2 regions of the Loktanella sp. F6476L genome follow, and region 2 is predicted to be linked to the other one. Evidence: riboswitches for the same ligand, from Rfam matches in the RefSeq annotation. Region 2 holds a riboswitch; the other holds the start of a gene.
The links. Region 2 has a riboswitch for thiamine pyrophosphate ahead of thiB (thiamine ABC transporter substrate binding subunit). Riboswitches for the same ligand answer to the same signal wherever they lie in the genome.
Positions count from the first base shown of each region.

Region 1: linked by a shared signal. The riboswitch ahead of thiM (hydroxyethylthiazole kinase) and the one ahead of thiB (thiamine ABC transporter substrate binding subunit) in region 2 are both predicted to bind thiamine pyrophosphate.

Region 1 is NZ_JALKAR010000004.1:279,117-284,723, forward strand. Features, by position in the region: gene MWU61_RS10905 (ABC transporter permease) at 1-66, shown strand, start outside; gene MWU61_RS10910 (HAD-IIB family hydrolase) at 121-903, shown strand; gene MWU61_RS10915 (glycosyl transferase) at 918-2,138, shown strand; gene MWU61_RS10920 (sugar phosphorylase) at 2,140-3,888, opposite strand; TPP riboswitch at 4,098-4,186, shown strand; gene thiM (hydroxyethylthiazole kinase) at 4,232-5,008, shown strand; gene thiE (thiamine phosphate synthase) at 5,005-5,607, shown strand, end outside.
Region 2 is NZ_JALKAR010000003.1:174,130-179,736, forward strand. Features, by position in the region: gene puuE (allantoinase PuuE) at 1-1,129, opposite strand, end outside; gene uraH (hydroxyisourate hydrolase) at 1,293-1,646, shown strand; gene MWU61_RS08695 (LysR family transcriptional regulator) at 1,643-2,554, opposite strand; gene MWU61_RS08700 (urate hydroxylase PuuD) at 2,659-3,894, shown strand; TPP riboswitch at 3,950-4,048, shown strand; gene thiB (thiamine ABC transporter substrate binding subunit) at 4,085-5,071, shown strand; gene MWU61_RS08710 (thiamine/thiamine pyrophosphate ABC transporter permease ThiP) at 5,047-5,607, shown strand, end outside.

The DNA.
Region 1 (5,607 bases), on a different contig from region 2:
TTGTACTATGCCGTTATCGTCCTTGAACGTTATTTTGCAGGCTGGGCAGAACGGGAGGCAAGCTGATCAATTTCGCCTTCACTTCGCGCGCAACGGTCTCTGACTTTGGGGCACTCTAATATGGCTAGCCGTTTGCCATTGATGGTTTTCACCGACCTAGACGGGACGTTGATTGATCACGACACATACGCGTGGACGCCGGCGCAACCTGCCTTGTCTGCCCTCGCGGGCATCGGGGCTGCGGTCATTTTGGCCAGTAGCAAAACAGCGGCCGAGGTTAGCGTGCTCCGCACTGATCTTGGGTTGGATCAATGGCCCGCGATTGTCGAAAACGGCGCAGGCCTGCTACCTGCCGAGACAACCGAAGTCGTCAAAACGGGGACTTACCCCGAACTGAGAAGCGCAATTGGTGACTTACCCGCAGAGTTGCGCGTACAGTTTGTTGGTTTTGGCGATATGTCCGCAAAACAGGTTTCAGACATCACGGGCCTGCCGGAAGACGACGCAAAGCTAGCGCAGCAGCGGGCGTTTTCTGAGCCGGGGCAATGGCGTGGCACTGACGCGCAGAAGCGTCGATTCATTGAGCATCTGAAAGACCAAGGGATCATTGCCCAGCAAGGCGGTCGGTTTCTGACCCTGTCTTTTGGTGGCAACAAGGCCATTCAAATGCGCGACATAATTCAAACCTACGCGCCCCAACACACCATCGCGTTGGGTGATGCCCCGAACGACGTACAAATGCTGACGACCGCAGACTACGGCGTCGTGGTCGCAAACCCGCACCGTGCGCCACTGCCCCCCTTGGCGGGTGAAACTGAAGGCCGGATCATACGAACAAGCGCTGCAGGCCCCATCGGCTGGAACGCGGCCATTCTTGAATTGCTCGACCGACCAAAACTGTAAAAGGACCATCCATCATGGCTGACTTTCATCAAAACGGAAACATCACGACGCTGCATAACCTGCGCACACGATCGACCGACGAGATGGAGCACGAACTGGATGTCTTTTCGCAGACCCGTAAGATTTCGCTGATCCTGCCGTGCCTGTATTCGGAACTTGAACGTGAAGCGATGCCGAACATTCTGTCCGAGCTGTCGCAGGTGAAATACCTTCATCGGATCATCATCGGGCTAGACGCAGCAGACGAAGCGCAATTTCGGCACGCCAAGTCGTTCTTTGAAGGCCTAAACCAAGATCACATCGTCATTTGGAACGACAGCCCACGGATGTTGGCGCTTGGTGCGCGACTAGAGGCGATGGGTCTTGCCCCGTCTGAGAAAGGTAAGGGCAAAAACGTTTGGGCCAGTTTGGGGTATCTGCTGGGCTGTGCCGATAGCGACGTCATGGCGATCCATGATTGCGATATTTTGACGTACGAAAAAGATATGCTCGCCCGCTTGGTTTACCCGGTCGTGAACCCGAACTTCCCGTATCAGGTCGCCAAGGGATATTACCCGCGCATTGGTGGCGATCAGCTAAACGGACGAGTGACACGCCTGTTGGTTAGCCCGCTGTTGATCGCGCTGAAGCGAGTGATCGGCGACCGCGATTACATCGATTACCTGCGTAGTTTCCGCTACCCATTGTCCGGCGAATTTGCGATGCGGACCTCGATTTTGCCTGACCTGCGTATCCCGTCTGACTGGGGACTTGAGATCGGCGTTCTGTCAGAGGCATGGCGTAACCTTGCGCCAAAAGCGGTGTGTCAGGTCGAAATCTCGGATGCTTACGATCATAAGCATCAAGAGCTTAGCATTGATGAAGCCAGCGCCGGTCTGAACCGGATGTCCACGGACATTTGCAAAGCTGTTTTTCGCAAACTTGCCGCTGATGGGACTGTGTTTACCGCGAATGTGTTCCGGACGCTGAAAGCGACCTATTATCGCTGTGCGCTTGATTTGCTGGAATCTTATTACAACGATGCCAAGATGAACGGGCTGTCGATTGACCGCCATGCGGAAGAAAGATCAATCGAATTGTTTGCAGAAAACATTATGCGCGCAGGGCACGTCTTCTTGGAAAACCCGCATGAGACACCATTCATCCCGACATGGAACCGCGTTCACGCGGCTGATCCGTTGTTCTTGGCAGATATGAACGCCGCAGCACTTGCGGATGTTGCAGAGTTTCAGTGACTTACCCGCGGTTGCTGATCCAACGACATTGATAGGGGGCAAGCGTCAGGCCCCCTGCATCCATGTCGACCGGATCGCCGCTTAGCAGATCTATCCAGGGTTCATCGTCAATCAGGTTCATTGACATGTGATCCACCCGAACCGTTTCAGCGCTGACGTTATGGAGTGCAAAAATGGATTGGTGTCGGTCCAAACTTTGCCGCCATACGCCGAACACGCGGTTATCCAGCGGCATCGTAAATTGCGTCGCATTTGGGTGAAATGCGGGTTGCGCCGACCTGATCCGCAGACGTTCGGTCAATGCACCTAAGACCCGCGCCTGCGGTGTTTCAGGATCATCTAACAGGTCATTCAAGGTCGGATAATCCCACCGATGGCGGTTGATCGCACGGTTCATCCCGCGCCTTTCTACCTGCGCGTGATCGTTTGGTGTCGCGAGCATAGAATGGATGTAGAACGCCGGGATCCCTTCAAGCGACATGACGATGGTCTGCGAACAGACAAACCGATCAAAGTGGTGATCGTCTTGCCCCGTAAAAGTTTGCGACGTTGCATCGTAGAACGTCGTGTTGATTTCGTAGGGTGCCTGCCCCCCGTCCGGCAAGGCACGCATCGAGACAAGACCGCCGATGTCTTTGATTGTGTCGATCATTTTGGCCTGCTCGTCAGCGGGCAAAATACCCTCGACGGGGCGCATTCCGATACCGTCATGGCTAGCCGTAAAATTGAGATAGGCGCAGCCAAATTGCGCAGGCGGCATCCCGCTTTGCCAGCGACGCAAGTAATGCGCAGACCCCGACATCATCGCATGCAGGATCAATGGCGGTAGGGGAAAGTTGTAGATCGCGTGGGCTTCGTTTCGGTTGCCGAAATAGCTTAGGTTTTCAGCTTTTGGAACGTTGGTTTCCGTCAGCAATATGATTGTTTCAGCGGCAAAATCGCACAACACCCGCATTAACTGCACAATGGCGTGGGTTTGCGGCAGGTGGATGGATGGCGTCCCGATTTCCTTCCAAAGAAAGGCAACCGCATCGAGTCGCACAATGCGCACCCCGTTATCGACATGCAGGCGAATGATGCGCAGGAATTCCAGAAGCACCTCTGGATTGCGAAAGTCGAGGTCGATCTGATCATGGCTGAACGTGCACCAGACGTGGCGCGGACCGTTCGCGGTTTCGACCTTTTGCAAAAGCGGCGTGGTACGCGGACGCACGACTTCCTTCAAATCATCGTCTGGCGAGGCTTCAAAAAAGAACTGATCGTAGGGTTCTTGTCCTTGCAAGTAACTGTTGAACCACGTGCCTTGGCTTGAAACATGGTTAAGGACCAGATCCGACATCAGATGAAAGTCGTCCCCGATCCGGTTGATATCGGCCCAATCACCGAGCTGCGTATCAACGGACCGAAAGTCGGATACCGCAAAACCGTCATCAGACGTGTAAGGAAAGAACGGCAGAATATGGACACCGTTCACCGCACCTTTCAGACGGCGCAGCAAGAAATCATGAAGCAAATCCAGCGGCTTGTGCGCCCCATCCAGTATCGAATTCCCGTAGCTAATCAACACCGCATCATGTTCGGTCCACAGATCATTGCTCGGCGTTCGGCCATGTTTGCGTGGTTTGGTCCCATCCAGCCAAAAGGCGTCTACGATTTGACTAAGAAGGATATCCGCATCGATGTCCGGATAGACCTGCGCGATAAGAGGCAATAATTGCGTGCGAAGCGTCTTTGTCTTTGAAGTGTCCATTGGGTCAGAAAAACAGAGTTATCGCTAAGATCAAGCCGTTGCACGCAGTCTGCATACATTCGGGTCAAGTTCGACATGCAGGCGTCGCGCGCGCTTCGTATTTCGTAGAAAACGCCTACTTATTGGGCAGAAGAATTCTGATCGCCCCGGCATCAGACAACCCATGGGGCAATTTTTTCGTTTGACCCGCCTGTCCCGTGCATTTACGCAAGCCGTACCAGGGGCGCCGAAAGGCTGAGACGTACCCTTTGAACCTGAACCAGATAATGCTGGCGGAGGGAGGTAGTACGTTCCAGGCTTTGCGCGAGCGTCATCTCTTTTTTCCGCTGAAAAAGGAGACATCATGGCCCCGCAACACCTTTTGGCAGCGCTGCGCGAACAAAACCCGTTGGTGCAATGCATCACGAACTACGTCGCGATGAACGTGGCCGCGAACGTCGTTCTCGCGGCCGGCGCTTCGCCAGCAATGGTCCATGCATCTGAAGAAATTGCAGAATTCACCCCGATTTGTGGCGCGCTGACGATCAATATCGGCACGTTGTCCGCCCCATGGGCCGCGAGCATGTTGGCAGCCGCAAACGCGGCGAATGACAAAAACATCCCGTGGGTGTTGGACCCTGTTGCACATTTCATATCGACTTATCGCAAGGGCGTCGCTCAGGATTTATTGGCGTTGCGTCCCACGATCCTACGCGGCAATGCGTCCGAGGTTTTGGCGATGGCAGGTGCGATGGGCGCTGGTAAAGGTGCCGATAGCGGCGACAGCGTGGATGCTGCAGAAGATGCTGCACGCGCAATCGCCAAGGCACACGGCAGTGTGGTTGCGGTCACCGGTCCCGTTGATTTTGTGACAGATGGAACCCAATCGGCCAAGGTCACAGGCGGGTCCGACATCATGCCAAAAGTTACCGCGTTGGGGTGCGCGCAAACAGCGCTGATGGGCGCCTATGCCGCCACTGGCCCCGCTTTTGACGCTGCCCTTGCGACGCTGGCGCATTACAAGGTCGCAGGAACAATGGCCGCTCAGCAGGCAAAGGGCCCCGGCAGTTTTCAGATGCATTTCCTTGATGCGCTAAGCGCCGTGCAACCCGACGATCTGCCCAACGTGATCCTGTCATGACCAGCCTACGCCAACAATTGCGACTGTATCTGGTGACAGATACGGTACTGTGCCGCGGTCATGGGCTGATCGAAACGGTCCAAAAGGCGGTCGCGGGCGGCGTCACAATGGTGCAACTGCGCGCCAAAGACGCCACCACACGCGAACGGGTCGACATGGCCCGCGCAATCAAGGCCGCACTTGTCGGCACTGGTGTTCCGGTCATCGTCAATGATGATCTAGACGCTGCGATCACGTCCGACGCTTGCGGTGCGCATATCGGTCAAAGTGATCTGGCTCCGGCAGACGCACGCGGGATGTTGGGCCCCGACAAAATCTTGGGATTGTCATGCGAAACAGCTGCTACTGTCCAAGCCGCCGACCCTGATATCGTAGATTACCTTGGGATCGGGCCGGTATTCGGCACGACGACAAAGCAGGATCACGAGGCACCGATCGGCTTTGATGGCTTGGCAGAATTGGCCGCTTTGACGTCGCTGCCGACCGTCGCGATCGGAGGGCTGAAAGCCAATCATCAAGCGGACGTATTGGCATCCGGCGTGGATGGTCTCGCTGTCGTATCCGCCATTTGCGGGCAACCTGATCCGAAAGCCGCCGCC
Region 2 (5,607 bases):
CCAATTTACCGGCTAGATCTGGATGCGCGCGCAACACACCTAAGCGTTGATCATCGGATGCTGTGCGGAACACGCGACAAAGTGCCGAATGCACGCCCTGTGCGGTGTCATGCGTCGGCCCAAGTTCCAACGCATGCGCACCTTCGGCAATCCACGGGCTATGTTCAAAAATGCTGCCATATTCAGTGACAAAGGTCGCGCGATCCATCTGCGACGGGCGGGCAAAACGCTGGTGCGGATGTGTCGCGGCCCAATGATCCGCGATCTGTTCACGCGTGGCGAACCAAACACCGTCATGCGACTGAAAATGCTCGATCGCGCGGCGCAGGGCAGCAGCACGCCCAGGACGGCCGATGATCCGGCAGTGCAAACCGATCGACAGCATCTTTGGCGCACCAGCCGCACCTTCAGCGTAAAGCGTGTCGAAACTGTCTTTCAGGTAGCTTTCAAACTGATCACCTGCGGTGAAACCTGCCTGAATGCCGAACCGCATGTCGTTGCAATCCATCGTGTACGGCACGATCAACTGGTCTTGATCCCCAAATTCCATCCAGTACGGCAGATCATCGGCGTAACTGTCCGCGATATACGCAAACTTGCCAGTTTCGGCGGCCAACCGCACCGTATCGTTCGAACAGCGGCCTGTGTACCAACCGCGCGGCGGGGTACCGGTGACTTCGGTGTGCAAACGGATGGATTCAGCGATTGCGGCGCGTTCTTCGTCCTCTGGCATGTCTTTGTGTTCGATCCATTTCAGACCGTGGCTGGCGATTTCCCAGCCCGAAGACTGCATCGCCGCGACCTGTTCAGGGGCACGTGCAAGCGCAGTGGCGACGCCGTAAACCGTGACTGGCAAATCCCACAGCATCCGGTGCACACGCCAGAAACCGGCACGCGATCCGTATTCGTACAAGGATTCCATGTTCCAGTGACGCATCCCCGGCCAAGGTTGCGCCCCTGTGATTTCGGACAAAAACGCCTCTGACGCGGGATCACCGTGCAAGATATTGTTTTCACCGCCCTCCTCGTAATTCAGCACGATTTGCACAGCAATCTTGGCCCCATTCGGCCAGTTGGCTGCGGGCGGGACGGCGCCGTAACCAGTCATATCACGGGGGTAGCGGTTCACATTGTTTTCCTTGATCATGCGGGTACCTTGTAAATCAAACTGATCAGCTTGGTTTTCAAATAAAACATGAAGCTGCCTCTTGCACGTCCCCTTTGGCACTTGCGGCAGGCTGACGTATAGATCGACCTCACCAGAGGCACCTTTTGCAGCGGAAAGACCTGTTATGACCGGATTTTTGACAACTCACGTTCTCGATACGGCGCGCGGCTGCCCTGCGCAGGGTCTAAAAATCGACCTGTACCGCATTGATGGTGACACGCGGACGCACATCACATCGCTGACCACCAACGATGACGGACGCACAGACAGCCAGATTTTGCCTGCTGCAGATTTCACCATCGGCACCTACGAATTGGTGTTTCACGCGGGCGCCTACCTTGACGCGATCGGCACGCCGGCTGAGGACCCGCGGTTCCTTGATATCATCCCGATCCGGTTCGGCATGTCAGAGCAATCGCATTATCACGTGCCACTGCTGTTATCCCCGTTCGGTTACAGCACCTATCGCGGTAGTTAATCGGCGGCGCGGACAATCGGTGCGATCCGACTGATCACGTAGTCCATGAACAACCTTGTCTTGGGGTCCTGATTGCGTCGGTGCGTGAACAAGCAGGCCAGCTGCACAGGCGTTGGGGGGGTCTCATCCGCCACCACAACAAGTCGTCCGGCCGCAATGTGATCCGCGACCTCGAATACCGGCTTGAGCGTAACCCCGCAGCCAGCCAACGCCCAATTGGTCAACACATCGCCATCGTCACATTCGTAACGTCCCGCGACTTGAAACTTCTTGGGCCCATCGGGGGTCATTAACCGCCACTGGAATTCGGTCGCACCCGGAAAGCGCAGGTTCAGACATTCATGGCCGTCCGCAATCAACGCCGTGCCGTTCTGAGGATGACCACGGGCCGCGATGTAGTCGGGCGCCGCACAAAGCACGCGTTCCACATCGGCGATTTTGCGCATCCGCAGATTGCTGTCCGTCGGTTGGCCCATGAAAAACGCCAGATCTAACCCTTCCGTCGTCAAATCAACCGTCCGGTCCGTCAACCGCAACCTGACCTGCACGTCAGGATATTCTTCTAAAAAACCGGGAATAAGTGGCGCGATCAAGCGTTTCCCAATGCCCAATGGCACGGCAACATACAGCGATCCGCGCGGTTGATCAGTGATGTTCACGACCTTCGCTTCGGCTGCATCGACGGCCTCTAGTACCTCGCAGGCCCCACCATAGAACGCTTGGCCTTGTTCGGTCGCGGTCAGGCTGCGCGTGGTCCGCTGGAACAGCCGGACGCCTAATTTTTCCTCAAGTTGCGATATCCGCGCCGATGTCACAGCAGGCGATATCCGCAAATCACGCCCAGCAGCAGACATACTGCCCAGTTCGTAGACGCGCACAAAAGTTCGGATATTATCGAGGTATGACATTGTTCTGGGTTTTTTGATGCTGTTTGGCCATTCCAAGCAATAGCAGAACAATCACAAGCGGCCTAGTGTGGCCGCACTTTATACACGGCACGGCGGAGACCCTAATGTACGACATGGCAATTCTTTGGGACTGGATCGCATTTTCCGTCCGCTGGCTGCACGTGATCACGGCCATGGCGTGGATCGGCGCATCGTTCTTTTTCATTGCGCTTGATCTTGGACTAAAGAAAGCACCGAACATGCCCGACGGTGTGCATGGCGAAGAATGGCAGGTGCACGGCGGCGGTTTTTATCACATTCAGAAATACCTGGTCGCCCCGCCGAACATGCCCGAACACCTGATCTGGCATAAATGGCAAAGCTACATCACGTGGGTCTCCGGTGCAGCCCTTTTAATGATCGTCTATTGGGTCGGTGGCGAGTTATTCCTGCTCGATCCGACCAAGGCTGATCTGACGTTGTGGCAGGGCATCCTGATTTCTGGCGGATCACTGACCATCGGTTGGTTGGCCTATGATTTCCTGTGCAAATCCAAGCTTGGCGAACAACCAACCACGTTGATGGTGTTGCTGTTTATCATCCTCGTCGTAATGGCGTGGGGGTATAACCAGATATTCACCGGACGCGCCGCGCTACTGCATCTTGGCGCTTTCACCGCGTCGATCATGACCGGAAACGTGTTTTTCCAGATCATGCCGAACCAACGTATCGTTGTCGCAGACCTGAAAGCAGGGCGCACGCCTGACGCAAAATACGGAAAGATCGCGAAGCTCCGGTCGACACATAACAACTACCTAACTTTGCCGGTCGTGTTCTTGATGCTGTCAAATCATTACCCACTGGCGTTCGGGACTGAATACGCATGGATCATCGCCAGCCTGATTTTCCTGACGGGCGTTACGATCCGGCACTACTTCAACACGATGCACGCCACGGGTGCAGGTCCAAACTGGACGTGGGCGGTCACCGTGCTGCTGATGCTGATCATCGCTTGGCTGTCATCGGTCAGGTCCACAGAAACCATCGAACAGGCCGAAGCCCGCGCGATGACGCCCTATGAACAGCATTATGCGTCAGCCGAAGGGTTCGACGACGCCTACAACACCGTGCTTGGCAATTGTTCAATGTGCCACGCGCGCGAACCGTTCTGGGATGGCATTCGCTGGGCACCCAAAGGCGTGTACCTTGAAACGCAAGCAGACGTCGCCAAACACGCAACCCAGATTTACCTACACGCTGGCGTTTCACACGCCATGCCGCCCCCCAACGCGATACAGATGGACGATGACGCCCGCGAAACGCTGATCACGTGGATCACAAACGCTAGAAACGATGGCTAGCCGCTAAGATGCGTTAACCGCTACCCTTGCCCTTCCCCATAAAGCATCCTACCAACGCCCTACCTCGGGGGGCCAATACGGCTGAGATTGCGCAAGCTGACCCGTTGAACCTGAACCGGTTAAGACCGGCGGAGGGAAGGTTTAGCACGCACGCTATCCCCCAATCCGCCCGTCGCATTTGGAGGATACGATGTTCAAAACCACTTATCTGACAGCTGTTGCGGGACTTTGCTTGGCGACTGCAGCCACGGCAGAGACCCCGAAATTGTCTGTTCTCACCTACGACAGCTTCACCAGCGAATGGGGCCCCGGCCCTGCGGTGGAAGCGGCGTTTGAAGAAATCTGCGCATGTGATCTGGAATTTGTCGGGGCTGGTGACGGCGCTGCATTGCTGGCACGTTTGCAGCTGGAAGGACCACGGACCGAAGCCGATATCGTGCTCGGACTGGATACAAACCTGACAGCCGCAGCCCGTGAAACAGGTCTTTTTGCACCGCACGGCATCACGGCTGACCTGACGCTGCCATTGGGCTGGACCGACACGGAATTCATGCCTTTCGACTGGGGCTATTTCGCGTTTGTGGGCAACGCCGACGCGGACGCACCTACGTCACTGCGCGAATTGGCCGAGAGCGACATCAAGGTCGTGATCCAGGACCCACGGTCATCCACACCGGGCCTTGGTCTGCTGATGTGGGCGAAAGAAGTCTATGGCGACGAAGCCCCACAATTCTGGGACGCAATCGCTGACAACATTGTCACCGTGACACCCGGTTGGTCCGAAGCCTACGGTCTGTTCCTTGATGGCGAAGCGGATGCCGTGTTGTCCTACACCACATCACCGGCCTACCACCTGATCGCCGAAGAAGACGATAGCAAGGTCGCATGGGAATTCAGTGACGGCCATTACATGCAGGTCGAAGTCGCTGGCAAAGTGGCCGGCACCGATGTGCCTGAATTGGCTGACCAGTTCTTGGAATTCATGGTGTCAGACGAGTTCCAATCAATCATCCCGACAACCAACTGGATGTACCCAGCCGCCACACCTGCGGATGGTCTGCCAGACGGTTTCGACACATTGATCGCGCCAGCCACATCTTTGCTGAAAACACCGGAAGATGCGCTTGCGGTCCGTGAAGAGGCATTGGCCGAATGGCGCGCAGCGCTGTCCCAATAATCACGCGCATCCCCGCCGTCATGGCGGGGATGTTGGTGCTGGTGCTGACGCTTGGCACGTTGATCGCAGTTGCGATGCGGGCCGAAGTGGGCACTGGCCTTTCTGCCGCAGATTGGGCCGCGATCAAATTTACGGTATCGCAGGCATTTGTATCTGCATTGGTCAGCATTATCATCGCGATCCCCGTCGCGCGCGCCTTAGCACGACAATCGTTTCGCGGGCGTGGCGCGTTGATCACCCTGCTTGGTGCCCCGTTTATTCTTCCCGTCATCGTGGCCGTTCTTGGATTGCTCGCAGTTTTCGGACGCAACGGTATTTTGAATGCAGGGTTAGAGGCGTTGGGCCTACCCACCTTTACGATCTACGGTTTTCATGGCGTGGTTCTGGCGCATGTTTTCTTTAACCTGCCACTCGCGACGCGGTTCATTCTGCAAGGCTGGCTCGCGATCCCGTCTGAACGTTTCCGGCTTGCGGCGACGCTAAACGCACCTGTCGGTCGCCTGTTGGAATGGCCGATGTTGCGCAGCGTTTTGCCC